Candidatus Pseudothioglobus singularis PS1: one gene and its partner. The protein of the gene in region 2 interacts with the protein of the main gene of each other region in a pairwise test. Links are inferred from orthologs where the notes say so. Each region holds a gene or a part of one and is shown on either strand. Other genes may lie near its edges.

Evidence for each region.
Region 1: the proteins of lysA (region 2) and W908_RS05060 interact in binary tests that used the Escherichia coli proteins (3 or more experiments, as listed by UniProt). The link is inferred for Candidatus Pseudothioglobus singularis PS1 from one-to-one orthologs.

What each region holds. Positions count from the first base shown.
Region 1 is NZ_CP006911.1:976,941-992,964, forward strand. The notes cover bases 8,393-11,343. They hold W908_RS05060 (response regulator transcription factor), read right to left. Parts: upstream 10,226-11,343; coding sequence 9,560-10,225; downstream 8,393-9,559. Other genes in these bases: W908_RS05055 (ATP-binding protein), read right to left, coding at 8,393-9,506; W908_RS05065 (hypothetical protein), read right to left, coding at 10,341-10,625; W908_RS05070 (Y-family DNA polymerase), read right to left, coding at 10,700-11,343. Outside these bases: W908_RS05015 (aldo/keto reductase), read right to left, coding at 1-774; W908_RS05020 (ABC transporter ATP-binding protein), read right to left, coding at 779-1,894; W908_RS05025 (carbohydrate ABC transporter permease), read right to left, coding at 1,928-2,800; W908_RS05030 (carbohydrate ABC transporter permease), read right to left, coding at 2,797-3,672; W908_RS05035 (ABC transporter substrate-binding protein), read right to left, coding at 3,776-5,023; W908_RS05040 (YbiU family protein), read left to right, coding at 5,229-6,464; W908_RS05045 (hypothetical protein), read right to left, coding at 6,430-6,816; W908_RS05050 (AGE family epimerase/isomerase), read right to left, coding at 6,874-8,064; more of W908_RS05055, read right to left, coding at 8,064-8,392; more of W908_RS05070, read right to left, coding at 11,344-11,980; W908_RS05075 (LexA family protein), read right to left, coding at 11,973-12,554; W908_RS05080 (8-oxoguanine deaminase), read right to left, coding at 12,637-14,001; W908_RS05085 (ABC transporter ATP-binding protein), read right to left, coding at 14,047-15,063. UniProt on the Escherichia coli protein: Response regulator member of the two-component regulatory system CpxA/CpxR which responds to envelope stress response by activating expression of downstream genes including cpxP, degP, dsbA and ppiA.
Region 2 is NZ_CP006911.1:142,083-156,418, forward strand. What follows is about bases 8,521-11,404. They hold lysA (diaminopimelate decarboxylase), read left to right. Parts: upstream 8,521-9,277; coding sequence 9,278-10,531; downstream 10,532-11,404. Other genes in these bases: aat (leucyl/phenylalanyl-tRNA--protein transferase), read left to right, coding at 8,521-9,110; lptM (LPS translocon maturation chaperone LptM), read left to right, coding at 9,144-9,266; yhbY (ribosome assembly RNA-binding protein YhbY), read left to right, coding at 10,518-10,817; lpxB (lipid-A-disaccharide synthase), read left to right, coding at 10,862-11,404. Outside these bases: W908_RS00670 (6-phosphofructokinase), read right to left, coding at 1-500; W908_RS00675 (NAD(P)-dependent oxidoreductase), read right to left, coding at 812-1,696; yrfG (GMP/IMP nucleotidase), read right to left, coding at 1,860-2,543; cysS (cysteine--tRNA ligase), read right to left, coding at 2,518-3,897; W908_RS00690 (rubredoxin), read left to right, coding at 4,074-4,238; leuB (3-isopropylmalate dehydrogenase), read left to right, coding at 4,299-5,375; W908_RS00700 (DNA-3-methyladenine glycosylase family protein), read right to left, coding at 5,372-5,995; W908_RS00705 (NAD(P)-dependent oxidoreductase), read left to right, coding at 6,124-7,008; W908_RS00710 (phytanoyl-CoA dioxygenase family protein), read left to right, coding at 7,024-7,845; ADP compounds hydrolase NudE, read left to right, coding at 7,903-8,454; more of aat, read left to right, coding at 8,451-8,520; more of lpxB, read left to right, coding at 11,405-11,950; nadC (carboxylating nicotinate-nucleotide diphosphorylase), read left to right, coding at 11,940-12,764; 3'(2'),5'-bisphosphate nucleotidase CysQ, read right to left, coding at 12,761-13,516; W908_RS00750 (Type 1 glutamine amidotransferase-like domain-containing protein), read left to right, coding at 13,612-14,307. UniProt on the Escherichia coli protein: Specifically catalyzes the decarboxylation of meso-diaminopimelate (meso-DAP) to L-lysine. Is not active against the DD- or LL-isomers of diaminopimelate.

The DNA of each region.
Region 1 (16,024 bases), 830 kb from region 2 along the record:
TTTGCTCTCAATCTCAAAATCAAAAATATCAATATTTTCTCTTAATCTATATGAATTAGCAGTTTTGGGAATAGATACTGAATTTTGTTGATACATCCATCTTAGCGTAATTTGCGCTGGTGTTTTTGAGTACTTTTCAGCCAAATCAATAATGACGTCATGTCTTGCAACATCACCTCTACAAATTGGACAATAAGCCACAGGAATAATATCCAAGTCTTGCATAACTTCTAACAATTTGGCTTGAGACAAAAAAGGATGATATTCAACCTGATTGCAAAAGATGTCTTTAAAGCCAAGATTAATACATTCATTTAGCAGTTTTGAGTTGAAGTTTGCAACACCCACCTCTTTAACTTTCTTTGCATCTTTAAGCTTGTACAAAATTTCTAACATATCTCCTAAGTTAGTTTCAAACCTTGGCCAATGAATAAGCAGAAGATCTACATAATCAGTTTGCAAATTCTTCAGGCTATTTTCAAGACTTTTAGAAATATCTTTATTTTTTAAAGTGGTAACTTTTCGTTTTGATGGCGTCCAACCTATAGTATTAATTTTAGTAGCTAAAAAAATATCTTCTCTTCTTACTCCAGAATTAATAATTGCAGAACCAACTTCAGATTCATTTTCATACATAGCCGCACCATCTATATGGCGGTAACCAATCTCTAACGCTTCAGTCACGACTCTTAAACAGTCGCTCCCATTTAATTCCCACGTACCAAGACCAATTGAAGGAATTGTTGAACCTGATTTAGTAAAGCTGATGCTCATATCGTTATCTAATTCGCTCCTCAGTATCAATATTAAAAAAGACCGCCTGAGATAAATTAAATGTTAATTTAACTTTTTCACCAGCAGCTACAATAGAGTTTCCATTAAGCCTTGTAACAACTTGCTTTCCTCCAAATTCAACTATAGCATATGTATCTGAGCCAGCTGGCTCCACAACATCAATTTCAACTTCCTTTTCAACCAACTTTTTATTTGTTTTTTTACCTGATAACTCGAGGTCATTAATAGACTCAGGTCGAATTCCAAATACAACAGTTTTATTAATATAATTCTCTAAACCTTTGACGTCGTCAATAGGTAATGAAATAACATCACCTTTATTGTTTTTCATTTCAAACTCAATATCTTTATTCTTCATAACCACATTACCTTCAATAAGGTTCATTGCAGGTGCGCCCATAAAATTTGCAACAAACATATTGCTAGGGTTGTTATATATTTCATAAGGAGTATCAAATTGTTGAATGCAGCCATCTTTAAGTACCGCAATCTTAGTTGCCAAAGTCATGGCCTCAACTTGATCATGAGTAACATAAATAATTGTTGAGCCGAGTCTTTGATGAAGGCGCTTTATTTCGGTTCTCATATCAATACGAAGTTTCGCATCTAAGTTTGATAAGGGCTCATCAAATAAAAAAACTTCTGGCTCACGGACAATAGCTCGACCCATCGCAACTCTTTGCCTTTGACCGCCTGACAATTGACCAGGCTTACGGTTCAATAATTCACTAATTTGAAGAGTCTCAGCAACCTTATTTATTGAAATTTCGCGTTCATTTTTATCAATTCCTTTCATCTCCATTCCAAAGCCTATATTCTGAGATACGGTCATATTTGGATATAAAGCATAAGATTGAAACACCATGGCAATGTTTCGTTTTGAGGGGTGAAGCCCAGCAACAGAATTTTTTCCTATTTCTATATCGCCACTTGTAATCTCTTCCAGCCCTGCAATTGTATTAAGCAAGGTGGACTTTCCACAACCTGATGGCCCAACTAAAACTAAAAAGCCACCATCCTCTATATGAAGATTTATCCCTTTTAAGACTTCAACAGAACCATAACTTTTATATAAATCAGAAATTGTTACTTTTGCCATTTCCTTTCCTTCAAGCAATAATTATAAATAAAATTAACCTTTGACAGCGCCAGCCATCAAGCCTCTTACAAAATATCGTCCAGAAACGATATAAACAACCAGTGTTGGGAGCGCAGCAAGAATTGCCCCTGCAAAATGCACATTGTATTCCTTCACACCAGTTGACGAATTAACAAGATTATTGAGCGCTACAGTAATTGGTGTGGAATCAAAATCAGCGAATGAAGCGCCAAATAAAAAATCATTCCAGATATTAGTAAATTGCCATATCACACTGACCACAATAATTGGACCAGAGCTCGGTAGTAAAACACGCCAAAAAATTCTGAAGAAGCCAGCTCCATCGATTTGTGCTGCTTTAATAATCTCTGTTGGAAAAGCGGCATAGTAATTTCTAAAAAATAAAGTGGTAAAGCCAACTCCATACACTAAATGAACTAAAACTAATCCAGAGGTGGTTCCAGCCAAACCAAATACGCCTAATAATTTTGCCATGGGTATTAATACAATCTGAAAAGGAATAAAACATGACAATAATAACAATCCAAAAACAACGCCGTGGCCTTTAAACTGCCACTTAGTAAGAACATAACCGTTTAGTGAGCCAAGCACTGTAGACAGCAATACTGCAGGCACAACCATGCTAATTGAATTCCAAAAATAAGGCCTCAGCCCACTTGGATCTACACCAATTTGAGCGCTTGACCAAGCGGCTCTCCAAGGATCCAAAGTCCACACTGAAGGAAGATACAACATTCCACCCCCTCTTATCTCCTCTAAAGGTTTTAAAGAATTTACGAGCATCACATACAAAGGGAGCAAGTAATAAATTGCAAAAATAATTAACACAATGTAAATCAAGATGCGCGAAAACTTAATATTATTAGTCACAAAATTTCTACTCATGATTGCTTCTCACTTCTTAACTCGCTATATAAGTAAGGAATAATGATTGAAAAAATCATAAGTAGCATAATAATTGCTGAGGTAGCACCAACCCCCATTTGATTCCTGGAAAATGTGTATGAATACATAAAGGTTGCTGGAACTTCAGTAGCTCTTCCAGGGCCTCCATTTGTTAATGCAATAACTAGGTCATAAGCCTTAATTGAGAGGTGTGCTAAAATCACAAATGCAGACAGAAAAGCTGGCCTCAACATTGGGATAATTATCCTTCTATAGATTCGAAAACCTGATGCACCATCAATTTGTGCTGCCTTCATAATTTCACCATCAATTCCACGAAGACCAGCAAGAAACATCGCCATAACAAAACCAGAGCTTTGCCATACAGCAGCAATAACTACAGTGTAGATTGCAAAGGTTCGGTCTTTTATCCAGCCAAATTCAAAACTTTCCCAGCCCCATTGATGCATAATATGTTCAAGCCCAATACCAGGATCTAAAAACCATTTCCATGCTGTTCCGGTGACAATAAAAGAGAGCGCCATCGGATAAAGAAAAATTGGCCTAAGAAAGCCCTCAGCTCGAATTTTTTGGTCCAGTAAAATTGCCAAAAGCAGACCAATTACTGTACAAAATAAAATATATAAAATTGCAAAAATTGCTAAATTATTAACTGCAATCTTCCAGTGCCTTAAGCCAAAAAGTTTTGTGTAGTTCCCCCAGCCCATAAATTCATATGTTGGAAGCATGCGGGAGTCTGTAAGAGATAAGTAACCTGTGTAGATAATGAAACCATACACAAAGACAAGAATAAGAAAGAAACTTGGCGCTAGAACAATTCTAGGAAGTAAAAGCTGAAGGTAATTTTTCATTTATTACAATTCTAATTAAAAAAATAGTTGGCGAACTATTAATTCGCCAACTATAAAAAACAAACTTAATAAAATCTATAGTAAATTTAGATAATATTTAAATTTATCTTGCTGCTGCGACTGCTGCAACCATTTCTTCTGCAGCTTCTTCAGCTGAGAACTCACCATTAAAGTGAGCTGAAACTACATCAACAATAGCTGATTGGATTGCAGGTCGAACAGTATGGCCATGAGCCATTGAACCGAACAAGCTTCCAGCTGCATTAGCTGCTGCTAGATCTGCCATTCCTTTCTTACCACAATGATCAAACATCATGTCAGGAACGTCTGTACGTGCAGGAACTGAACCTTTAACAACGTTGAACGCTGATTGGAAAACAGGATTCATAACAGAAGAAGCCATAGCCTCTTGTGCAGCTGAACTTCCAGAACCACTGAACATAGCAAACTGGTCAGAGTTGAAAGTTACAGAACCTTGAGTTCCTGGGAAACGAACACATACGAAATCAGAACCAGGTTTTTGTCCAGCCTTAAGGAATTCACCTTTAGCCCAGTCACCCATCATTTGCATACCAGCTTCGCCATTAATAACCATAGCTGAAGCTAGGTTCCAGTCGCGACCTGAGAAGTTATCGTCAACATATGAACGCAATGTTGCCATTCTGTTGAAAGCTTCTACCATTAATGGACCACCAAGAGCGTCTTCATTTAAATCAATCAAAGCTGATTTATAGAAGCCATTTCCAAGACTTAGCGCAACACCATCAAAGATTGTTGCATCTTGCCATGCTTGACCACCGTGAGCTAATGGAGTAATACCATTTGCTTTCATTGCATCAAGAACAGAAACTAACTCTTCCCAAGTGCTTGGCGCATTTCCACCAGTAGCATCTAGAGCAGATTTACTAATCCAAACCCAGTTAGTAGAGTGAACATTTACTGGAGCCGCTACCCAGTCACCATTATGCTTAGAAAAAGCTTGAAGTGCTGAAGGAACTACTGCGTCCCAACCTTCTGATGCAGCTAGGTCATTTAGGTTAGCTAGTTTGCCTTGATCGCCCCAATCTTGTATTGCGTATCCAAGCATTTGAACAGCAGTTGGCGCATTACCAGCAGTAACACGAGCCTTAAGCGTAGTCATAGCAGCATCACCGCCACCACCAGCTATAGGCATATCTTTCCAACCAATTCCTTTGCCTTCTAGATCATCCTTTAATACGCCAACAGCAGCAGCTTCACCACCTGAAGTCCACCAATGGAGGAAGTCAACGTCGTCAGCAAATGCTTGAGATGCACTAAAAGAAAGAACTAAACTGGCTGCTACACTTTTTACAAAGTATTTGTTTACCATTTTTTTATCTCCTTAATTAATAAAAACTACTTAAAGTATTGATTTAATACAATAAATAAACCATAGTTGCTAAATAAACTTTAGAACTAGAAATGCATCATAATTAACAATAATTTAGGTGTCAATCGATTGACACAATTTGTAATACTTTGTAACAACTTTAAATTGAGAGTTTGCAAAAAATTTAGATATACTATTTAACATTATGGAAAAACTTCAACAAATTCAACAGTCAATAATTACTTCTAAAGAGCTTCTTAGGACTCACTTTAATGTTAAAAAAAGCTTTGATCTTGCCCAATCAAACACAAAAAAAGAAGTCGATAATATTCTTGAAATGCAACATAAAGAAATTCCAGTAATTCCAGAAATTGATTACAAATCAATAGTTAACGGCAAGGTTTCTTTTGATGAAATTGCCAATATAAAAAGAAGAGGCGCTTTAATTATAAGAAATGTATTTGATGACCAGCAAGCTAGCGAATGGAATGATGAAGTTGGTGATTATATTTTAAGTAATGACTACTTTACTAAATCAGTTGAGAGAGAGGGTATGGATCAGTATTTTTCTCAATTAAAATCTGGCGCTCCTCAAATTTTTGGAATATATTGGTCAAGACCTCAAATGCTTGCAAGACAATCTCAGTCGATGGCTAATACCAAGAGATTTTTAAACTCAATGTGGAACGTTTCAAGCCCACATGGTGATGAGTTTGATCCTAACAATGATTTCATTTATGCAGATAGAATTCGTCGAAGAGAGCCAGGTGATGAGACGCTTGGACTATCGCCACACATTGATGGAGGGTCTTTTGAGCGCTGGACTGATCCTGCCTTTCAAAAAGTCTATGGCTCTGTCTTTAATGGCGACTTAAAATCATACGACCCATGGAATGCGGCCCATAGAACCCACACAAAAGAATACAAATCACCAGCTGTTTGTTCAATGTTTCGAACATTTCAAGGTTGGACAGCATTAACAGCACAAGGCCCTTCAGATGGAACACTCTCCCTTATTCCAATTGCAAACAGCATGAGCTACCTTCTTCTTCGTGCACTGCAGGATGATATTGCGCCAGATAGTCTTTGTGATGCAACACCTGGTAGACCTTTATTAATCTCTTCTGATTATCACCAAGATCTTCTTGATGGAATAGTTACAATACAAGATGTCAATCCCGGAGATACTGTATGGTGGCATCCTGATTTAACTCATGCGGTTGCTGATAAACACACTGGTAAAGATTACTCTAATGTAATGTTTATTGGCTCATCTCCACAATGTAAAAAAAATCTAGACTATGCAAAACGCCAAACTCAAAACTTTATTCTAGGTAAGAGCCCCCCTGACTTTGCAGCTGAGGATTACGAGGTTGACTTTAACGGGAGATTTACTATTGAGGAGCTTAGTGACTTAGGTCAAAATCAAATGGCACTCTAGATGAGTGATGGTGTCTAATTGGTGAGTCAACAGACAAATCAATTAAAAAACTGTACCAAGACTCGTATTTTTCTTCACCCTTGCTTGGAAGACAAAAAACATAAGATCCAGTCATAAGATAGGCGTCTTCAGATATAACTTTTTTAATGGATTGACCAACATTGACTTCAATAGAAGCTTTACCCTCTATCGCAGCAACAAAGTAACCAGATATTTGCTCTTTCGATGAGAGTAATTTAGGAAGAAAGGTTGGCAATAGAGTACTATCTCTATGATACAAGCTAGTAATCCCCTCTAAATCTCCAGCATTGAAATAATCAGCCCATTTCTCAATTACATTCTCAGGTGTCATAAATAAAAAATTATAAAAATTATTTGAGTATTTTAAACTAGGAAGTCCTTTCTAAATTCAAATAGCATTCAAAGATTCGTAACAAGCCCCCATTGTATGGTAATCGGTTTTTCCAGCAGGACTTTTAAGGTCATCATACTTTTGATTACTTGAATCTAATATCCGAAACCAGGCACCATACTTTTGATCAATCATATGATTCCAGCTATATGTCCAAATTCGATCATACCACTTCCAATAATACTCATCATTCATTCGCTGGGCTAACAAAGCCGCAGCTGCAAGTGATTCAGCCTGAACCCAAAAATATTTATCTGAATCGCAAACATCACCATTCGGTGCAAAGCCATAAACTAAGCCGCCTGATTTTTCATCCCATCCCATTTCTACAGCATCGTCAAATAATTTTACAGCTCTGGGAATTAACCACTCTTCATCAATATACCTTTCAAGGATAACTAACAACTTAGCCCATTCAGTTAGGTGCCCTACCTGAAAGCCCCAAGGACGAAATAAGTCATCGGGCCGATCCTTATTGTAAGTCCAATCAATTTGCCAATTTGAGTCATAATGCTCCCATATTAATTCATCAGCTAGACTGGCTTGTTTATTACAGATATTATTTGCAATAAGATGTGCACGGTCCAAGTACTTTTGCTCATTGGTTGCCTCAAATGCCGAAATAAGAGCCTCACAAGAATGCATATTAGCGTTTTGCCCACGATATTTAGAAACGTTTGACCAGTCAGCAGATATTTCATCAGAATAAAGCTCATGTTCCTTTGACCAAAAATGTTTCTCCATCAACTCAAAGGTTTCATCAATATAATCTTTAGATTTTTCAATACCCGCTTTGTATGCAGTCGAATAGGCTAATAAAACAAATGCTAGACCATAACAGTAATTGGTTGAATCATCCGCCTCATTCCCTTTCATAGTCCATGCGTAGCCACCTGTTTCTTTATTCAGATGCGAATTTCTTAGATACTCTATTCCATGGAGTGCAGCATCAAGATAATCATTATTATCAAAGTGAATGGCTGCCATTGAGTAATTAAATATAAAACGTGTACTACTTACTAGGTGCCTTGTTTCAAAATCATAAATACTGCCATCATCTCGAAAATGTTGAAAAAAGCCGCCATCATTGTTATCTATGCAGTGCGGATGATAAAAAGCCATAATAGATTTAACATGCTCAATTAAAAACCCTTTACTTTTAAATTTAGGAAGACTCGGATTTGACATTAGACAGGAAAGTAAACCTCAACAATTAGTCCACCACCCTTTCTATCTTTTAGCTCAAGTTCGCCTCCATGAACATTAGCAATGTTTCGAGCAATACCCATCCCGAGTCCTGAGTGATTATCACTCAATTTAGTCTCAAGACGATAATAAGGCTTGAAAACTTTTTCCTTATTAGTATCACTTAGCCCAGGCCCCTTATCTTTAATTTGAATAAAGATTCCTGTCTTCTTTTTTTGACCAGTTACCTCAACTCCTTGACCATAAGTAAGGGCATTATTTATAAGGTTTGAAAAAAGACGTTCTAGCGCAACTGCGCGGCCCCTCATGTTAATTTTTCCATCAATATTTATTTTAATAGGCAGACCAAGAATCTCTTCTTTTTTTAAAATTGCCTCTAACATTTCAGTTAAATCGACATTTGAAGTATTTTCATGCTCAACTCCATCTGTCATTATTTGAAGACTACTTTTAACCATTGTTTCAAGGTAGTCTAAGTCACCAATCAAGTCTTCTTTTATAGAAGTATCATTAATTCCTTCAACTCTTAGTCTAGCTCTTGTTAGAGGAGTTTTAAGGTCATGAGATATAGCAGCAAAGGATCGCTCTCGATCAGCTACAAATTTTTGAATACGACGAGCCATTGAATTAAATGCACTAATTGTAGCAACCATTTCCTTTGATCCTGTTTCATCTAATTGTCTTGGAAATCGTCCTTTACCTAGCAAGTCGGCTTGATGGGCTAGTGATTGAAGTGGTGAAACCAGCCAACGAACAAATAAGAACGTAATCAAAAGCATTGTTAGTGAAACCAATGAGGAAGTAAAAATTCGCTCACCATTAATCCAGTCAAAACTGAGCAATAATTCGCCTTTTGGTATTATTGTTGCCAAATACATCCATTCATTTTGATTTTCTAATCTAAACTGGATGACAGCAAGTGGATTATCTAAGTTAGTTTGTTGAAGGCCTAGAGCATTCCAAATTGGCACTAAGGGTGACATTATAAAGCTATTCGTTAGTCCTTCTTGTGGAGCATTAGGAGTCATAATTTTTGTGTCACTAAATTTTACGAATTGAATATTTAAATCATCTACTTGGCCTATTTGTGAGAATAAAGTTTTTTCTAGATTATTACTTACTAACGCTGTAAATTCATTATTTGCAATAGGTTTTGAATTTATATAGTCTTTATTAAATGAAACAAAAAACTCAGCACCGAAGTCCAAGAATGTTCCACCATTTTGTCTAAGCTGACTAAGAGTCTCCTGTCTATATTGATTAGGGAGTTTTTCAAAGAAACCCACAGCTTGGGCAATGTTGTAACCTAGCTCTTGAGAAATTTCAGCCATTCTTTCTTTTTCAGAGGATTTTAGTTGTTCAACCCAAAGCCAAGTTCCCAAAAGTTGTGCTACAAGAATTCCGATGAACAACACTGAAGTCATTCGGGCAACAATAGTTTTAGGTATTAGTGCCGATAGAAAAAATAAATTATTTCTCAATTCTTCATCAAGAGGACGTACCCCTTGCCTCTTACACTTTGGATAATTTCACCATCAAAATGACTACTCAGCTTATGACGCAGACGACTCACAATTGTATCAATAGAGCGATCCAATGGATCCACCCTTCTTCCATGAAGCAATTCACCAATTTCATCTCTACTAAGTACCTTTCCAATTTGTTTGTGAAAAACGCAAAGCAAGTCAAACTCTGTGCCTGTTAGCTCAAGTTCTTTTCCATCAATAAATGCACTTCTTGCGGCATAATTCATAACAATATTATTATCAACATCCTCCTCTTTTATCTCTGAACGTCTCAAGAGCGCCTTTATTCTTGCAAGTAGCTCTCTTGGATTGAATGGCTTACCCATATAATCATCAGAACCTAACTCTAAGCCCAAGATACGATCAAGATCATCACTGGCAGCTGTCAACATAATAATGGGTATATTTGAGTTTTGGCGAACCCTTTTACAAACTTCAAGGCCGTCTATTCCAGGAAGACCAATGTCTAAAATAATTAAACTATATTTACTTTCGCCTTCTTTTAAAAAGGATTCGCCATCAGTAAAGGCATCAACCTCAAAGCTATTTTTTGTTAGATATTGATCCAACAATTTAAGAATTTCTGGATCATCATCAATGATTGCGAGTTGCTTCATTCTTAAATATTATCCAGTAAAAAAAGATTTATTATAGGCATAGAAAATATTTATGCAATTTTGAGAAAAAAAATGACCTCAACTGAGGTCATTTTTTTGTTTCATATAAAAAGCTTTACGCTAAGAAATATTCATCTATTTGGGTCATAACTGTTGTGGATGAAACATCTGCACCTCCCGCCTCTCTAATTTCAACAATATCAGCCCGCTCACCAAATGTTTTTACAAATGACGGGTCCTTCGCTTCAGCCAATACAAAAACAGCCGTTTCATCAGGGTTTGCTCCTGCCCAAATCATCTTTGCACCTTGCTCATTCATTTGAGGCTCCAGGCCTTTTGCCATCTCTGACCAAGTTTTCCAGCCTTTAGAAATATTTATCGTTACCAACATACGTATCATTTGATTTCTCCTTATTGCTTATTAAAATTACATTGTAGTATATTTTTTGATTTTTTTCAGTGTCATGCCGTGACTTAAATTACCAATAATTCAGTCCAGCTTGTCGTGTATCTATTTGACTTGAAGTCAGCCCTTGGTAGCCATCTATTGTTACCTAGCTCACTGGCGTATTTAATTGATTCATTGAATCTTTTATTGACACTTCTTATCGTATTCGATTTTTGGCGTGCCATGGTCTGAATCTGACTATTTTGAGTTATTGAAAATAGATCTTGCTGCTGATAATTTTTAGTGAGGTTTCCTAGCACTAAACCGCCCTTATAAAAGGAATGTCCAGGTTTATAAATCAGTCTTAGTATTTGGGCTACTAAAGGAATAATTTGAGACTGGTCTTGAATAGCTGTTGTCATTCCTACTGTTTTTGATAGGTGAAAACAAGGCTTATCTTTCTTATGAGGATTGGTATAGATGAAAACCGTAATAGTTGTCGTTGCTAACTGATGATTATTGAGCTTATTCACGGCCTTTCTGGTCAGGTTAGTCAAGGCTTGGTTTAGCTCATCAAAATCCTTCAAATCACAGCCAAAGGAGCGTGAAGAGACAATCTGTTGTCTGGCTGGAGGAATAGCCTCAATAGGAATACACGAGCTACCATAAAGCTCCTTATAAATCTTTTTCCCATTGACTCCCAAAAGAGTTTCAATTACACCAACGTCAGATTGATAAAAGTCATGGCTAGTATGAATACCAATACGATTTAATTTTTTAGCACTTTGCCTGCCTATACCCCATAAATCTCCAACCTCAACTGACTTCAACAGCTTGCAATATCTTTCATAGGATAAATCATCGATATCAAAAACACCATCAAATCGTGGGTACTTCTTAGCAATACGATTAGCAAGCTTTGCCAAAACTTTAGTACTCCCAACACCAACACATACCGGGATTCCCGTCCAGCTCTTAACGCGCCTTCTTAGAGAGTGCATGTGATCCATCAAGTTAAGTGGAAGCCTCATGAGATCTATAAAGCTTTCATCGATAGAGTAAACCTCTTGAACAGGTGAGTACTCTCCAATAACCTTCATCACTCTGGAGGACATGTCTCCATATAAAGGATAGTTTGAAGACTTCACCACTACGCCGTTTTGAGTAATTAAGTTTTTGAGTTTGAAGTAAGGCACCCCCATTTTGATACCTAATGCTTTTGCCTCATTAGAGCGTGCAATGATGCAGCCATCATTATTAGAGAGAACAACAATAGGCCTACCCTCTAACTTGGGTTCAAAGACTCTTTCACAGGAAGCATAAAAGTTATTACAATCAACCAGTGCAAACTTGGTTCGATTATTCATATTGGTGTATTACAGATGTCACAACACCCCATATAATGAGTTCGTCGTCACCACTAATTTTAATATCTTCAAAGTCAGGATTTTCAGCCTTAAGGGTTATGTTTCCCTTGTATTTATGTAGACGCTTCACAGTAAATTCACCGTCAACAACTGCGATTACTATTTTTCCACTTTTGGCCCCTAAAGATTTATCAACTATGAGGATATCGCCCTGCTGAATGCCGGCTCCTATCATCGAATCACCCTGAGCTTTAACAAAAAATGTAGCCTCTTTATGGTGAATAAGATGTGTATTTAGGTCGAGAGCATCTTCCAAGTGATCATCTGCTGGAGAGGGAAAACCTGCCTGAACGCGAGAAGTAAAAATTGGAATTGATAGCTCAGTAGGATTGTCCATAACTCCAAGAACTTCGACATCTGATTTAATTTGAGATTTGTATATTTCAATAACAGGATTAATAGAATCTACAAGACTAACAGGCACTCTAATGACTTTCGTTTCTTCTTTGAAACTACCTGAATTTTTTTTACGACCAGCGCCCTTTCGAGAGCCTCCATGAGTACTTTTATTCATTCAACTTGATTTATGTAACAATATTCAAGTTGGGATTATAAATTAACCTATATCGAAGGTCAATAGTTGATTTAAGATAAAACTATGCGTCAGATAATTGACGTAATTTTTTTGCTGCAGTGCTATGGCGATTGATCAATTCAGATTCATCTTTTCCAACAATACCACCATCAACAACTTTCCATTTTCCGGCTACCATAACCCTATCAGCTTTTTGTGCTCCGCACAGTAGTAAAGCAGCCAAAGAGTCATGGCTACCAGAGAATCTGAGCTCATCGAGCTTAAATAAGGCTAGGTCTGCCTGCTTTCCAACCGCAATTTCACCAATATCTGACCTTCCTAGAAGTGCAGCTGAACCTTTGGTAGCCCAGTTATAAGTCTTTTGATGTGTAATCTTTGAGGCGCCATAACGCAAGCGTTGCAAATACATTGCCTGCCTCAACTCAGCAATCATATTAGAGCCATCATTGGAGGCTGAACCATCAACACCAAGGCCAATAATAGATCCTGCATTTTCAAGCTCAAGACTATGACAAATACCAGAAGCTAGCATCATATTTGAAGTTGGACAGTGACAAATACCAACATTATTCTCACCTAACTTTTTAACCTCTTCTTGATTAAAGTGTATGCCATGAGCAAGCCAAGTTCGCCCAGACAACCAGCCGACACTCTCAAGATAGTCAACAGTCCGAAAACCAAATTTTTCTAAACAAAAATTTTCTTCATCTATCGTTTCTGCTAAATGAGTATGAAGACGAACATTCTGCTGCTCAGCAAGCTCAGCAGTCTCAATCATTAAATCAGTGCTTACTGAGAAGGGAGAGCATGGAGCAAGCGCAATTTGAGTCATTGATCCCTCGTTTGCATCATGGTAAGATTTGATGAGTCGCTCACTGTCAGATAGTATCTGTTCTTTAGTCTGAACGACAGATTGCGGCGGTAGACCGCCATCTTTTTCTCCAAGACTCATCGAGCCTCTAGTCAGAACGACGCGCATTCCTAGCTTTTGAGCTTCTTCTACTTGAATATCTATAGCATTTTCAAGCTGATCTGGAAAAAGGTAATGATGATCACTTGCAGTAGTGCATCCAGACAAAAGCAATTCAGACAGTGCTAACTCAGTTGAAACAGATAGCATTTCAGGCTGAATGTTTGCCCAAACCTTATATAGGCTCTTGAGCCATGGAAAAAGCTCCTTATTCAAAGCCTCAGGATAAGCTCTTGTTAGAGTTTGGTAGAAGTGATGATGAGTATTGATCAATCCAGGCAATAAGACGCTTGTACTTGCATCATAAGTTTCATCAATAGTCGCCTTGGGGGTCTGACCCATTTGTACTAATTCGATAATTTTTTGGCCTTGAACAACAACTCCACCTTCACAGTTCTCAGCAAAGACGTCTAAAGGATTTTTAATCCAAATAATAGGTTGATCACTCTTGACCATATAATTTATTGAAAACTAAATAAAGCGATAATACACAATCAAGAACTAAAGAGAAGCACCTTTTTCATTGAACCAGTGGGTGTCGCTTTGGCTGAATCCGACTTTGACAGACTCACCACCCTTAATCGTGGTTTGACTGTTTAATTTTATTGAGATTTCTTGCTTGTCAATCGTTTCACCATAAAGGTAACTATCAGACCCTAACTGTTCAACAGTCTTAACCTGAAGAGAAAGAGTATTTTCATCTTGAATTCTCAGATGCTCAGGCCTAATACCAAAAGTAGTAGCACCCTTTGGTGAAAGCTTTTTAATCTCTTCAGGCAGAGATGAGCAATCTAGAAAATTCATTTTTGGCGAGCCAATAAAGCCTGCTACAAATAGATTGGCTGGTTTATTATATAAATCTAAAGGGGAGCCAGTCTGTTCAATAATGCCATCATGCATGACCACAATTTTATCCGCCATTGTCATCGCTTCAACTTGGTCATGAGTCACATAAATCATTGTATTGCCGAGTCTTGCATGAAGCGCTTTGAGTTCAACGCGTGTGGCAACACGAAGCTCAGCATCAAGGTTAGATAATGGCTCATCGAAAAGATAAATCGATGGTTCTCTGACAATAGCTCTTCCAATTGCAACACGTTGTCTTTGACCTCCAGAAAGTTGCCCTGGTCTTCTTTTAAGGTAATCTTCCATTCTTAGCTGGTTGGCCGCTTTGTTGATCCTTTGCTCAATGTCATCTTTATCTAGCTTAAGATTTTCAAGTCCAAATGCAAGGTTTTGACGAACCGTCATATGAGGGTAAAGTGCGTATGACTGAAAAACCATAGCAAGCCCTCTTTTTGCTGCAGAGACATCGTTGACCCTTTCATCATTAATGAGGATTGACCCCTCAGTAATTGCCTCTAGACCAGCAATCATTCTTAAGAGTGTTGACTTACCGCAACCAGAGGGTCCCACAAGGACACAAAACTCACCATCTAAAACCTCCAGATCAAGCCCATGAATAACCTCTGTCTTTCCGTAAGATTTTTTAATGTCACGTAATTTAAGATTTGCCATAATTTATTTCATGCCTGTTGAGGCAATTCCTGTTGTAATATATTTTTGAAGAAAAACAAAGACCAGTGTTGTTGGTACCAAGCTTACCACCGTCATTGCAAGAGCATAATGCTCCCTCGCAAGATACTCTCCATTAAAGTCAAGCAAACAAAGCTGAATAGTGTAAGCGGCTTTTGTTGTTGAAACAGCTATCATAGGGAGGATGAGATCATTCCAACGCCATATAATAGAAAGAATTCCAAGCACAGCTATTGCAGGCAGTGCCAATGGAAATATAATTCGCCAATAAATTGTCCACTCACTAGCTGCATCCATTCTTGCAGCCTCCAAGAGTTCATCTGGAATCGTAAGCATATATTGCCTGAGCATAAAGACCCCAGTAGGTGTCGCTGCTCCCGGAATGATTACCCCCCAAAGAGAGCCAGAGAGACCTGTCATTGTTACCATTTTAAAAATACCCACAATGAGTACCGATGCAGGAACCATTAAAGTTGCCAAAATGATAACAAAAAAGATGACCTGTCCATTAAATCGATACTTAGATAAGGCGAAAGCTGCCATAGAGTTAATCAGCAGTGTTATCAAGGTTGCTACTATTGTAACGAAGACCGAATTATTGAGACACCTAACCGCATCAAAGCTTTTTAGGGCTTTTTTAGTTAAAGGATCCGTATAGTTGATCCAAGAAGGCTTTAAATTTTTGTTAATAATAATTTCATTTTGAGGAAGCTTGGTTATGCCTCCTTTGGGATTGGAGACAAGCCTTGCATTGACAGTGTCTTTGGTTGGGTTAATTCGGCTCACAGAGTACTCAACTAATTCTCCCGTTTGAGGATCCATCATGGACACCAAAATTTGCGCTGTAAATCCATTCGGTTTATAGGGCTTGAGTCCTAAATATTCAGATAACAACCTCGCATCCTCGTCAACAAGGCTGTCCACTATTGCTTGAGGATCATAT
Region 2 (14,336 bases):
TCCATAGTAGAGACCGCAATATACTTCGCGACCGACCCAAAACCTGGACAATTGTCAGTCACCGGCAGATCATTATCTACAGTTTTAGGAATGTGAATAGCTTGAATTGGAAAGCCCATACTTTCAGATAGTTGAGAGACTTTCAGGCAGGTATCAGCTGAATCACCACCACCGTTATAGAAAAAATAACCAATATTGTGTGCCTTAAAAACTTTAATTAAGCGCTCGTATTCAGCTTTATTTGCTTCCAGTGATTTCATCTTGTAGCGACAAGACCCAAAGCCACCTGAGGGCGTATGATTTAAAGCAGCGATATCTGCATCTGATTCAGCAGATGTATCAATGAGATTTTCTGTTAGTGCCCCTATGATGCCATTCTCTCCGGCGTAGACAGTGCCAATTTTATCTGAATGTTTTCGGGCTGTTTCAATTACACCACTAGCTGAAGCATTAATTACGGCTGTTACTCCGCCAGATTGTGCATAAAAGGCATTTTTCATAATATTCCGATATTTTTAATAGTTAAAAAGATTAAGAATTGGATTTAGTATAGAAGTCATATACAAAACTTATAGATTTTTATGTTAAACATATGAGTATATCATTTGATATAAATGTGGCTCTGAATAATTCTAAACTAGAGTTTAATTCTATTAATTAGAGATTTTAAAGTCCACAAACAATATGAATGTGTCAATTTGTTTCACCACCTGTAGTAAGTAAATATATTAAAGAGTCTTGTGTCAAAGGTCTTTCATTTTAAAAGCCCAAACTTCTGAAGCTCTTTATCAGTTATATTTCTTGGAGTACTTCAATTCTTGTTTGAAAACACCTTGACCATAGCAGATAAATCATGCCCTCCTATGTTTTGATCAATTGTCTCTTTAAACATCAAACTTAATCCTTGATGGAATCTTGTATCCACCCCAAGTTTATCTGAGATTTTCAATAATTTTAAATGTGCGTCATACCAAGTTGAAACGGATGCCTGTGTATTTTCAGTATCCTGGTTGGCTATAGCATCCAAAATACGCAGCGGCTCTGTTTGCATGCGTGCAAAATTATGAACAGTTTGTTCTCTATACGATTTTAAAGGGACATCGCCCTTTAAACATAAGGCAGCACCATTTATTAGGCCAGCTGAAAAACCCAATACACTAGACATAATTGCATTACCTAAGACTACAGGAGCGGAAAGACTCTCACCAAGGTAACTAATCTTTGGAGACATTAGTCTTAAAATTGAGTCACATGACTCAATCACATCTGATTTGCCAGCAAGAATAATTGACGCAAGCTCTGTGCCAATTTGTTCTGGAAAACATAAAATAGAACCCTCTATTAGCTCCACATCAAGATCTTTCATAATTAAAGAGTTTGCTTCAACTTCAGCCATACTTCCAGTTGACAATTGGATTAGAATGGAGCTTTTTAAGCTGGAGCGTACATTTTCATAGTCAATAATCTCTTTCCATGCGTCATAATCTGACAAGCACACAATGACTATATCGCATGATTCAATTGCCTTGTGCGGTTGAGTATAAGTTATAGCTCCTTTTTGAGCTAATGTTTCAATCTTTTCTGGGGTTCTATTCCAAACATGAATCTCTATTTCATTTTCAAGAAGGGTTTGAGCTAATGCAGTTCCCATAGCGCCTATACCAACTAATGCAACTCGATTGTTTTTTTTGATCATAGATTACCTATTTAATGAAGTACTTAAGTTAAGTGCTATATTTTAATTACTAAAATTACAGTTCAAATAGAAGTTCAAATTTTATTTGGTATGTGAGGGGTATATAAATATTTATGCTATTGAGTTAGGCTGCCTCTCAATGCTTAAGAGTATGTATAAGGTCTTATTTTGGAGTGACCTCCATGAAATTTACTATATTGATAAATCCAGGAACATGCTTTTTTGGAATTTTAGTGCTGGGCCTACTGATTGCAATTACATTTTTAATATTATATCTTGAAGCAGATTCAAGGACATCTAAAGAGTCGTCAAAAAATACTGACCTCTCTTTGTTAAAGTTAATTTGATTACTTAATTCTTCCCAAAATTTTTGCTCTTGTTTTGGAACTCCATAGTCATGCGAAGAGATGATTTCATCAAAATAATCATGAAGTCCAGATTTTTGCATCTTAAGCTTTATTCCTTTTCTATGAGCATTGGTAACAAGGTATATGCGCTTATTATGCTTTTTTACAGTTTGAAGGAAATTCAAAGCGTGATCATGAACTTGAATTAAATGAGAAATATCACCCTTTAGTTTCATAATATCTAAGTTAAGTGTCTCTTCCCAGTAATCGAGACAATACCAAGTCAGCTTTCCTTCTTGTGAATTAATCATAGATATGATTACTTCTTTAGCTTCATCTATTTTGATGTTATGTTTTTTTGAGTAAATTTCTGGAATATATTCAAGCCAAAATTCAAGATCAAAATTTAAGTCTAAAAGCGTTCCATCAAGATCAAGCAAGACAGTATCAATCAGATTCCAGTCTATGTTTAGATTACTTTCTGCGCCATGTTGTTCCATTTACACTATCCTCAAGAATAATCCCAAGTTCTAGAAGCTCATCACGAATTTGATCTGACAACGCAAAGTCTTTTGATGCTCTTGCGGATTCTCTTTGTAAAATTTTGTTTGAAATTTCATCTTCTGATAATTCAGAGCCCTGTTTTAAGTAATCTTCAGCATTGTATTCAAGAATACCTAGAGAGTTACCAAGCTTAATTAGTTGTTTGGCTAAACCATATGCTTTTTCATGGTTTATGGCTTTCTCAATATTGATTTGTTTTGCAATTTCGAAAAGTATACTCAGTGCAATAGGGGTATTGAAATCATCATTTAGTGCAGCGTTGAAGCGTGCTTCATAATCTGCTTCAGGGCCAATGTCATCTGCAGTTGTAGATAGACCTTTTGTAGCGTTGTATAGTCTTTTTAGTCCAGATTTGGCGCTTTCAATATTGGTGTCACTAAAATTTAAAGGCGAGCGATAATGACTACTTATAAGAAAATACCGGAGCGTTTCACCATCATACTTTTCTAAAACATCACGAATAGTAAAAAAATTATTTAGAGATTTGCTCATCTTTTCGTCGTCAATATTGACAAATCCAACGTGCATCCAGGTATTCACAAATTTACAGTTATTTGAGCCCTCAGATTGAGCGATTTCATTTTCATGATGAGGGAACGTTAAGTCCATTCCACCGCCATGAATATCAAAATGGTTTGAAATAAAGTGATTTGACATCGCTGAGCATTCAATATGCCACCCAGGTCTTCCATCTCCCCAAGGTGAAGGCCAACTGGGCTCATCAGACTTTGCTTTTTTCCAAAGAACAAAGTCAAGTGGGTCATCTTTATCACTCTCAACGTCTACCCTTGCACCCGCTACAAGATCATCTAAATTTTTACCAGAGAGCTTGCCATAATCCTTAAATTTTCTGACCGAATAAAATACGTCACCATTTTTACCTTGATAAGCTAATCCCTGTTTTGAAAGAGATTCAATCATTTCTATCATCTTATCGATAGATTCAGTAGCACGTGGTTCTATGTCCGGACTCAAAACACCTAGCGCCCTTTCGTCCTCATGCATTGCATCAATGAATCTATTTGTTAGTGAGTAGATATCTTCATTATTTTCGGCAGCCCTCGCAATAATTTTGTCATCAATATCTGTAATATTTCTTACATACTTAACGCTTAAAAAATTCCGCCTTAGGTGCCGAGTAATCACGTCAAACATAACTAATACTCTGGCATGACCCATATGACAAAAGTCATAAACTGTCATTCCACAAACATAAATCCCAATATTATTTGTGTCAATAGGCTGGAACTCTTCTTTTTGGTTGGTGAGTGTGTTATAAATTTTGAGCATTGCGATATTTTATACTGGATTTCCTGGGTTAATATTAATACCCGTTATATTAGTTCTCATATGGCCAACAGTTTTAATTTTGATTATCAATTAATCACTTACAAAATGTATAATTATTTTTCTCAATAGTAATTTAAAGAAAGTATGCAAAATACTTTGTACAAGGTCAGCATATTATGAAAAAACTTCAATGCAAAATGTGTGGATGGGTTTATGATGAAGCGAAAGGAATTCCAGATGAAGGGATCATTCCTGGCACAGCTTGGGCTGATATACCTGAAGACTGGACTTGTCCAGTTTGTGGTTCTGGAAAGGAAGACTTTGAAATGGTAGAAATTTAGGTATTGAGGGTTCGAAACCTAAGATGAGGTTTCTGTTTGCGAAAATGAAATAAGGAATAAATAATGTCAAAAGTACTAATTTTGCCTGGTGACGGCATTGGAACTGAAATTGTTGCTCAAGCTGTCAAAGTCATAGATTCATTAAACTCGAATCATTCAATGGGAATGACTCTTGAAGATGGGCTTATAGGAGGTATTGCCTATGATGAGACTGGAACACCTCTTCCTGATGAGACTATAAAAGTTGCAAAAGAGTGTGACTCCATACTTTTAGGTGCTGTTGGAGGACCAAAGTGGGAGCCTTTAGAGAGGGCTTTGAGGCCAGAGCGAGGGTTGTTAGGCATACGTTCAGAGCTCGAATTATTTTCAAATTTGAGACCTGCTATTTTATATCCTCAGTTAGCAAATGCTTCAAGCCTTAAGACTGAAATTGTATCTGGCTTAGACTTAATGATTGTCCGTGAACTTGTAGGAGGGATTTATTTTGGTGAGCCAAGGGGTGTTGAAATAAAAGATGGTGAACGTTTTGGAATAAACTCTGCAACATATTATGAATCTGAAATTGCACGAATTGGACATTCTGCTTTTCAAATTGCTCAAAAAAGAGGAAAGCGTGTATGTTCAGTCGATAAGGCGAATGTTCTGGAAGTATGCGAACTATGGAGAGAGGTAATGGAGGAAGTTTCTAAGGACTATCCTGATGTTTCGCTTTCTCATATGTATGTTGATAACGCTGCTATGCAACTCGTTAGAGATCCCAAACAATTTGATGTAATGGTAACGAGTAATCTTTTTGGCGATGTATTGTCGGATTGTGCAGCAATGCTAACAGGTTCAATTGGAATGCTTCCATCCGCTTCATTAGATCAAAATAACTTTGGAATGTATGAGCCTATCCATGGCTCAGCACCTGATATTTCAGGGAAGGATATAGCAAACCCTCTTGCCACGATATTGTCTGTTTCGATGATGCTTAGGTATTCACTTAATCAAGGAGAATTGGCTGACAAAATTAACTCAGCGGTAAGCAAAGTTTTAGATAAAGGCTACAGAACAAAGGATATTGCTTCTGATGGGGACAAAGTGGTTGGGACAGAGCAGATGGGTGATCTAGTCATTGAAGAGCTTGAGACTTAGTAAAGAACTTCCTCACTGTCAATAGAGCGCCATAAAAACCAGCAGGCTACGCTTCTATATGGCCTCCATGTTTCTGAAATTGCAATTATTTTTTCTAAGCTGAGGGGTTTTCCTTCTCCATAAATCTGATTCATTGCTCTTATTATTCCAATATCCTTAATAGGAAATATATCTTTTTCCAATAGGTAAAACATTCCAAACATTTCTGCAGTCCAAGGGCCAACTCCCTTGATAGTGATTAATTCATCATAAATACTTTCGAATGAGCGATTTTCCCAATATAAGTGGTCTTTAATTGAGAAGTTTATAAAATGATTGCAAATATTGATTATGTATTGAACTTTTTGTTTTGATAATCCACAAGACTTAAGTTCTTCGAAGCTCATCAAAATTACATTTTCTGGTTTTATTTTGCCAATTTTTTTTTCTAACTTTCCCCATACACTTGCAGCAGCTTGAACTGAGATTTGTTGCCCAACTATTGATCGAAGTAGAGTTTCTAAAGCCTCACCACGAGAAGAAATACTGTATTGCTGATGTTCGAGAATTAACTTTGCTAACTTAGGGTCAGTGTGTGTTAAGAATTCTTTAGATTGCTGCCAATAAGCTGGGAGAGACATTTATAAATTTAAAAAGTGTTTTGATAAGAGGATAAAGTTAGTTGTTTTCTTTAACTGAGAATGTAGTATAGATGACATTGTCGTATAATTTATACTAATTTTTAACAACATATAAGACAGGGAACACTATGAGTAAAAAAAGAAATGTGACTTTTGTTGGTCTAGGAACGATGGGCTATCCTATGGCTGGACATTTATCAAGGTCTGAGTTATTTAATGTAAGTGTTTTTAATCGAACCTCAGAAAAATCTGCCCAATGGGGAGAAGCATATGAAGGAAGGGTTGCATTAACTATTGAAGACGCCGTAAAAGATGCAGATGTGGTTATTACATGCACTGGAAGAGATGAAGATATGATGGAAATCGTTTTTTCAGATGATGGAATGATGCCATACCTTAAAAAGGGCTCCATTTTTATTGATCATACTACAACATCCTTTAAGCTAGCAAAACACCTAAATGAATCACTAAAAGATAAGAATATATCATTTATTGATGCTCCAGTTAGTGGAGGAGAAGCTGGAGCTATTAATGGAGTTTTAAGCGTTATGGCCGGCGGTGACGCTCACATATTGGATGCATGTGACTCAATCATTAAAACATATTCTAAAAGTATCACACTGATGGGAGATTCTGGGTCTGGCCAATTAGCAAAAATGGTTAACCAAATTTGTATAGCGGGTTTGTTACAAGGATTATCCGAGGGATTGCTTTTTGCTGAATCTGAGAACTTGAATATGGATAAGTTGCTGTCTGCTATTTCAGGAGGCGCAGCTCAGTCTTGGCAAATGGTGAATAGAGGCAAAACAATGCATCAAAGAGAGTTTGATTTTGGTTTTGCTATTAAGTGGATGGTGAAGGATTTAGGCTACTGTTTAGATCAAGCAGATGGAAACAATACAAAACTAACTTTTACTCAAGAGGTCTATGACCGTTATACTAATTTAATGGATAAAGGCCATACCTATAGTGATACCTCTGCTTTAATGATGTTTGATGAGTTGAATAAATAGGTAACAAACCAAGTAATGATTAAAGCTTCACTCACTGAAAAGCAATTGATTGATTTTAATAATAATGGATTTCTAACAGTTGATAATTTCATAGAATTGCAGTATTTAGAAGACCTTAAAACAAGAATCAATCTTCTCTTTAAAGGAAACTTTGAAACTGGTATTGAGCCAGATGAGTGGAATTGGAGGCAAGAAAGAGACCCAAGCGATGTTACACGACAAATTTGTAATGCTTGGAAATCCGATAGTCTTATAAAGCGTTTAGTTTGTAGCTCAATTATTGGAGAGAGCGTTTCGAAATTAATGAGCTGGAAGGGAGCAAGACTTGTTCAAGATAACGTTTTATGGAAGCCACCGCAAGGAAAAGCTTTAAATTTTCATCAGGATGCTGCATATGATGACTGGATAATTCCACAAACTATGGTGACTTGCTGGATGCCTTTAGATGATACCTTTGCAGAAAATGGAACACTAGAGTTTGCAAGGGGATCACACAAATGGGATCTATGTCCACCATCTGAGGACTTTCATGCCCCAAATGATTATAAAAAAGAGCTCCATAATTATTTAAATAAAAATGATAAAACTCTTTATATTGATTCAGTTCAAGTTCCTGCCGGGGGTGCTTCATTTCACCATGGCCATACTTGGCATGGTTCAGGGCCAAACAAGTCAAATAGCCATCGAAGAGCAATAGTCGCACATTGCGTCCCAATTGATGCTAAATTTCATCCAACTAATTGTGGGGGAACTGGAAAAATTTATAAAAAATATAAATTGAATGAAAGTGATGAGTTACCTGATAGTTTTTTTCCTCCCTTGTGGCAGGAAAATTAAAGAGTTTATTTATTCTTTGCATCAAAATTTTTTAAAAGAAATGGCATAATATTGGATATGAGAAAAAAGCCAAAATTAACAAATATTCATACTGTTGCTCAGAGTCGAATCTTCAATCTTGAGTCACTTGATGTCGAATTTTCTAATGGCGCAACTCGTGTCTATGAGAGGCTTATGTCTCGAGGAAATGGAGCAGTTCTAGTTATCCCAATGCTTGATGATGATACTGTCCTCATGATTTATGAGTTTTCTGGAGGCACTGAGCGCTATGAATTAGGACTTACCAAAGGGAAAATAGATAAGGGTGAAACTCCAATTGAGGCTGCGGGTAGAGAGCTAAAAGAAGAAATCGGGTTTGGCGCAAATAAGCTAACCTTTCTCAAAACAATCACACTTGCGCCTGGGTATCAGTCAAGTGAGACGCACATCGTGCTCGCTGAAGATCTGTTTGAGGAAACTGCAGAGGGAGATGAGCCTGAACCTCTAGAAATCGTCCCTAAAAAACTTTCTGAGTTAGAGGAACTAACCTATAACGAAGACTTAACTGAAGCAAGGAGCATTCTAGCTCTTTATATGGTAAGAGATATCATTAATAATCGATCAGTGTGATAGATATACCGCAGTCATTTTGGCTGGATGAAGATCAATTAAAATTCCCTGAAATAGAGTTAGCGCTCAAAGAGCCAAATGGATTAATCGCTATAGGCGGTGATTTATCATTAAATAGACTCTTGGAGGCTTACTCCAGAGGTATATTCCCTTGGTATGGTAAAGATGAACCTATACTCTGGTATTCTCCAGATCCCAGAATGATTATTACGCCGAACTCATTTCACCTATCAAAAAGTTTAAAAAAAACAATTAATTCATCAAGATTTGATGTTTTAGTTGATACATCATTCAATAATATAATTAGACAATGTCAAGAGGCTCCTAGGTTTGGTCAGTCAGGAACATGGATCGATGATGAGATGGTCAAAGCTTATACAAATTTGTACAAGGAAGGCTATGCGCACTCATACGAAGTGTTTGAGAATGGAGAGCTTGTGGGTGGGTTATATGGGGTTGCATTAGGAGGGGTTTTTTTTGGTGAGTCCATGTTTTCATTGGTAAGCAATGCTTCAAAAGTAGCATTCGCATTTTTATTGCAAAATAGCCATTATCAATTAATAGATTGTCAAGTGGAGAATCGACATTTAGAAAGTTTGGGTGCCTACAATATCCCAAGAGATTTGTTTATGCAACAGCTTAAGGCCTTTGTGTAAAATATACTCCATTAAATTAGGGATTATTACGCTATGACAAACCATATTAAATTCGTTTTACTGGTCTCACTTGTTATTACGTTAGCAGCATGTGGCAGAATGGGTGATCTAGTCCCAATAAAAGATACAGTTGAATCAACTACTAGTACTTACTAGCGAAAAATCCATTGAACGCATTCAATTTCCAAAATAAAAATCTTTATGCTGAGTCTGTGCCCGTTTCAGACTTAATGAACTTGTACGGCTCGCCACTTTATATTTATTCAAAAAGTCAAATAGAATTCAATTGGAAGGTTTTTGAAAATTCATTTGGAGCCCATCCTCATCTTATTTGTTATGCTGTAAAGGCTAATTCTAATCTTGCAGTATTAAATATTCTTGCTAATCTAGGATCTGGTTTCGATATTGTTTCCCTTGGAGAGCTAGAGAGAGTTATTGCTTCAGGTGGAGATCCAGCTAAATGCGTTTTTTCAGGTGTTGCAAAAACTGAAAACTCAATACGAAAAGCACTTGAGTATGGAATTTACTGTTTCAATGTAGAGTCTGAGGGAGAACTAGAACAGATTGAATCAGTGGCATCCTCTTTGAATGTTCGTGCCTCAATTTCAATCCGAGTCAATCCAGATGTAGATGCAAAGACTCATCCATATATTTCAACAGGTCTGACTGAAAATAAGTTTGGTGTGAGTGCTGAAGTGGCTTTGTCTATGTATAAAAAAGCAAGCCTTTCTGATTATCTTGATGTCTGCGGACTTGATTACCATATTGGCTCTCAAATTACAGATCAATCTCCATTTATCGAGGCTCTTGAAAAAGCATTAGATCTGATTGAAGAGCTCAAATCAGAAAACATAGATTTAGACCACATTGATATTGGAGGTGGAGTAGGTATAACCTATGATCAAGAAAAAATAATCAGTATTGAGGATTACATCAATAGGGTAATCAGCAAAGTTGGAAGTATGAAAATTTTGGCTGAACCTGGGCGATCAATTGTTGGAAATGCAGGTATTTTTGTAACAAAAGTTGAATACTTGAAGCAAAATGATATTAAGTCATTTGCAATTGTAGATGGTGCAATGAATGATCTGATTAGGCCTGCTCTTTATAGTTCATATCATGAGGCGGTTTCAATACAAGAAAAATCAAAGGGCGTTACTGACTCATGGGATATCGTCGGACCAGTTTGTGAAACTTCAGATTTCTTGGCTAAGGATAGAGAACTAACTTTAGAAAAAGGAGACTATATTGCAATTTTAACTGCAGGTGCGTATGGTTTTGTTTTGAGTTCAAATTATAACTCGAGACCCAGAGTGCCTGAAGTTATGGTGAGTGAAAAGAGCCATAGTTTGGTGCGAAAAAGAGAAACTATCGAATCACTATTTGAGAATGAAACTATATTTAAAGATGAAGTTAACTAATAATCAAAAAAAGTACTTAAGATCTTTGGCGCATGATTTAAAGCCATTTGTAATGATTGGTCAGCATGGATTAAGTGAGTCAGTTATTGCTGAGATTGAGTCAACTATGCTTAAACATGAACTCATTAAAATCAAACTAAGGGTAAGCGATCGTGATGAAAAGCAAGGGATAATCAACAAGATTATTAAGTTTTCTGAAGCTGAATTAGTCCAAGTTATTGGGGGCGTAATAGTTATTTATAGGCCTTTTGAAGACAACCCTGATATTATCTTACCTAGATCATAATAAATTTAACAGAGCTTATTGTATTCTTATAATACTTAATTGAAATGAAAATTGCCCTCAGTGCTGCAGAAACTTCAGGCGATCTGATTGCTTCATCTTTGGTCGTTGCTTTAAAAAACAATGATCACCATTGTGAAATAGACGGACTGGCCGGCGACAAGATGATTGAAGCAGGTTGCAATAGTTTGTGGCATACTGATGAAGTAAATGTGATGGGTCTCAGTGAGGTGTTGAAGAAGCTGCCATCCGTCTTAAAGTTAAGAACTAAAGTCACTAATCACTACATTTCTAATAAGCCCGATGTATTTATTGGTGTTGATTCACCAGACTTCAACTTCAGGATTGAGCATTCATTAAAGAAAGAAGGCGTTAAAACAATTCATTTTATTAGCCCCTCAGTTTGGGCTTGGCGTTCTAAACGAATTAAAAAAATTAAAGCTTCAACTGACCTAGTATTATGTCTTTTCCCTTTTGAAGTGGATTTCTTCACACAGCATAATCAAAAAGCTATTTTTGTTGGTCATCCACTAGCTGAAACCTTAAAACCAAGGAAGAAATATAAACCAAACAAAAGCGTTTTATTAATGCCAGGCTCAAGAGAGTCAGAAATTAAAACGCTTTTGCCAGAATTGATTGAGGCTGTAAGGGTAATGCAGTCTAGAGACTCCGAACTAACTTTTAATCTATCTCTTGCCAATGCTAATCATAGAGATTGGGTTGAGAAAAGTATAGAGGGTTTATCTATAAAAATCAGCATTGGTGATGCTCACAAAAAAATTATTGATTCTGATCTAGTTCTAGTTGCATCTGGCACTGCAGCACTTGAGGTGGCCTTACTAGCAGTTCCAATGGTTGTTATTTATAAGCTCTCCTATTTAAGTTATCAAATAGTAAAGCGTCTACTTAATACCAAAGAAGTTTCACTTCCCAATAAGATTTTAGGAAAAAGAGTTGTACCTGAATTAATTCAAAATGATGCGAACGGTCAAAATATTTCTGATCATGCTATGACATTACTAGGGTCTGATAATAGCAAGCTTGTTAGCGAATTAGAAAAGATTCATGTTCTATTAAATCATGATTCTAGCTCCAAATCTGCTGAGGCAATAATTGAGTTTATTAATGAAAAATGACATTGAAAAAATCGTTGAACTTGCACTATCTGAAGATATTGGTGAAGGAGATGTCTCATCAGTTTTAATTGATAATAAGATTATCGAGGCTGAAATAATTTGCAGAGATGATGCAATAATTTGTGGAGTTGAATTCTTTAATTTATGTTTTTTATCAATTGATCCAAAAATTCAAATACATTGGAAGGTTGAAGATGGCTCAAGGGTCAAGTCAGGTGACAAAATATGCGGCCTTAAAGGCAATACAAAAACGATAGTAACTGCCGAAAGAGCCGCACTTAACTTTTTGCAAATATTAAGTGCTACTGCAACACAAACTAGCTACCTTGTCAGTCTCATAAATAGTACGAATGCAAAATTACTTGATACAAGAAAAACAATACCTGGGCTTAGAAAGGCGCAAAAATATGCGGTTAAGTGTGGTGGTGGGGTGAATCATAGGATGGGTTTGTATGACTGTATCATGCTAAAAGAGAATCATATATTATCAATTGGCTCTTTAGAGCAATTGATTAAAAATGCAATCAATCAATTTCCAAAAACACCTATTATTGTTGAAGTGGAGTCTCTTGAAGAACTTCAATCAGCGCTCCTTATGAAAGGTATAAAGCGAATTCTGTGCGATAATTTTAGTCTTCAAGATCTTCGAGAAGCTGTGAAAATTTCAGAAGGAATTTGCCCTTTAGAGGCATCGGGCGGCATTACTGAGATTAATATTTTGGACTATGCAAATACAGGCGTGGACTATATTTCAATTGGCTCAATTACAAAAGATATAAAGTCAATTGATTTGTCTTTAAGGTTTAGTTCCTAGGCTATTGCTCTAAATGCTGGGCTAATAATGTCTTTTGTAGAATTGTATTGTAAGGCGTTATCATTGAGGTCAGTTACTTTGCCTCCTGCCCCTTCAAGTATCCAAACTCCTGCAGCAGTATCCCATTCAGAGCACCGACCAAATTTTGGATAGTAATGATAAATTCCTTCTGCAATAAGACAAAACTTGAGCGCACTACCCAGCTTAAAAGTTTCAAAATTTGTTTTATATTTGAGATGCTCTTTTAGCCCTTTATTGTTATTTGAGTATCTACCAACAACAATTTTTTCCCACCTTTTTGGCTTTGATGTAAGTATTGTAGAAGTTGTTTTATTGACTAGCTTAACAGAAGCATTATTTTCAAATCGATAATAGTGCACTTTATTGAAGGGTGAATAAATTAGTCCAAAAACAGGATAATTATCTCGAATAAGGGCAATAATAATGCAAAAATCAGGAGAGCCATCAATAAAATCTCTAGTTCCATCTAGAGGATCAATCAACCAATATTCATCCCATGATTTTCTAGTTGAAAAGGGAATGTGCGATGATTCTTCTGAGAGGATTGGAGTGTGAGGTGTTAATTTTTGTAATGTGTTAACTATCAATTCATGGGAGGCTTTGTCTGCTAGGGTCACAGGCGTGTTATCAGCTTTGATAGAGTAATCACTGGAATTAGCTCTAAGGTCCATAATAATTTCACCGGCTTGAGCAGTTAAATTGATGAGCTGTGAAAGAATTTTAGAGTTCATTGTTTTCATTATATCATCGAGAGTCGTAATTATTTATTCTCAGCTTCGATCTTAAGTAAAATTTATTCCTCTATAATTATTTATCAAATTTGAATATGAAAAAGCATGTACTAGCAATGGGAGGTGGTGGATTTACCTCGAAACCTGAAAATCTAAAGTTAGATGAATATCTCCTATCTTTATCCAATAAAAAAAATCCAAAAGTGTGCTTTATTCCTACTGCAAGTGGAGATGATGAGAGCTATAGAAGAAGATTTTATTCTTCTTATAAAAAACTAAACTGTGAGACAAGCCATTTGTCACTCTATTGGCCTCCTGAGGGAGATTTAAGAGAATTTGTTTTAGATAAAGATATCTTTTATGTTGGTGGTGGAAATACTCGCAATCTGATGGTTCTATGGAAAGAGTGGAGTCTTGATAAATATTTATACGAGGCCTGGGACAATGGAGCGATTATGGCAGGTCTCAGTGCAGGCTCAATTTGCTGGTTTGAAAAAGGATTGACTGACTCAGTAACGGGAAAGCTCTTACCATTAGATTGTTTAGGTTTTTTACCAAACAGCAACTGCCCGCATTTTGATAGTGAGTCACAAAGGAGACCTGAATACCACAAAGCCATTTTAAATGGATCAATGATGGAAGGTATTGCTTGTGATGATGGAGTGGCTGCACATTTTGTTGATGGAAAACTCAAACGTTGCGTTTCATCCCTTCCCAATGCAAAGGCTTACAATGTTAGTGCAGAGAATGGAAAAATTAATGAATCCATTATTGAGCCAAAATACTTGTAGGGATTTAAATTAATTTTGGCATTAAAAAA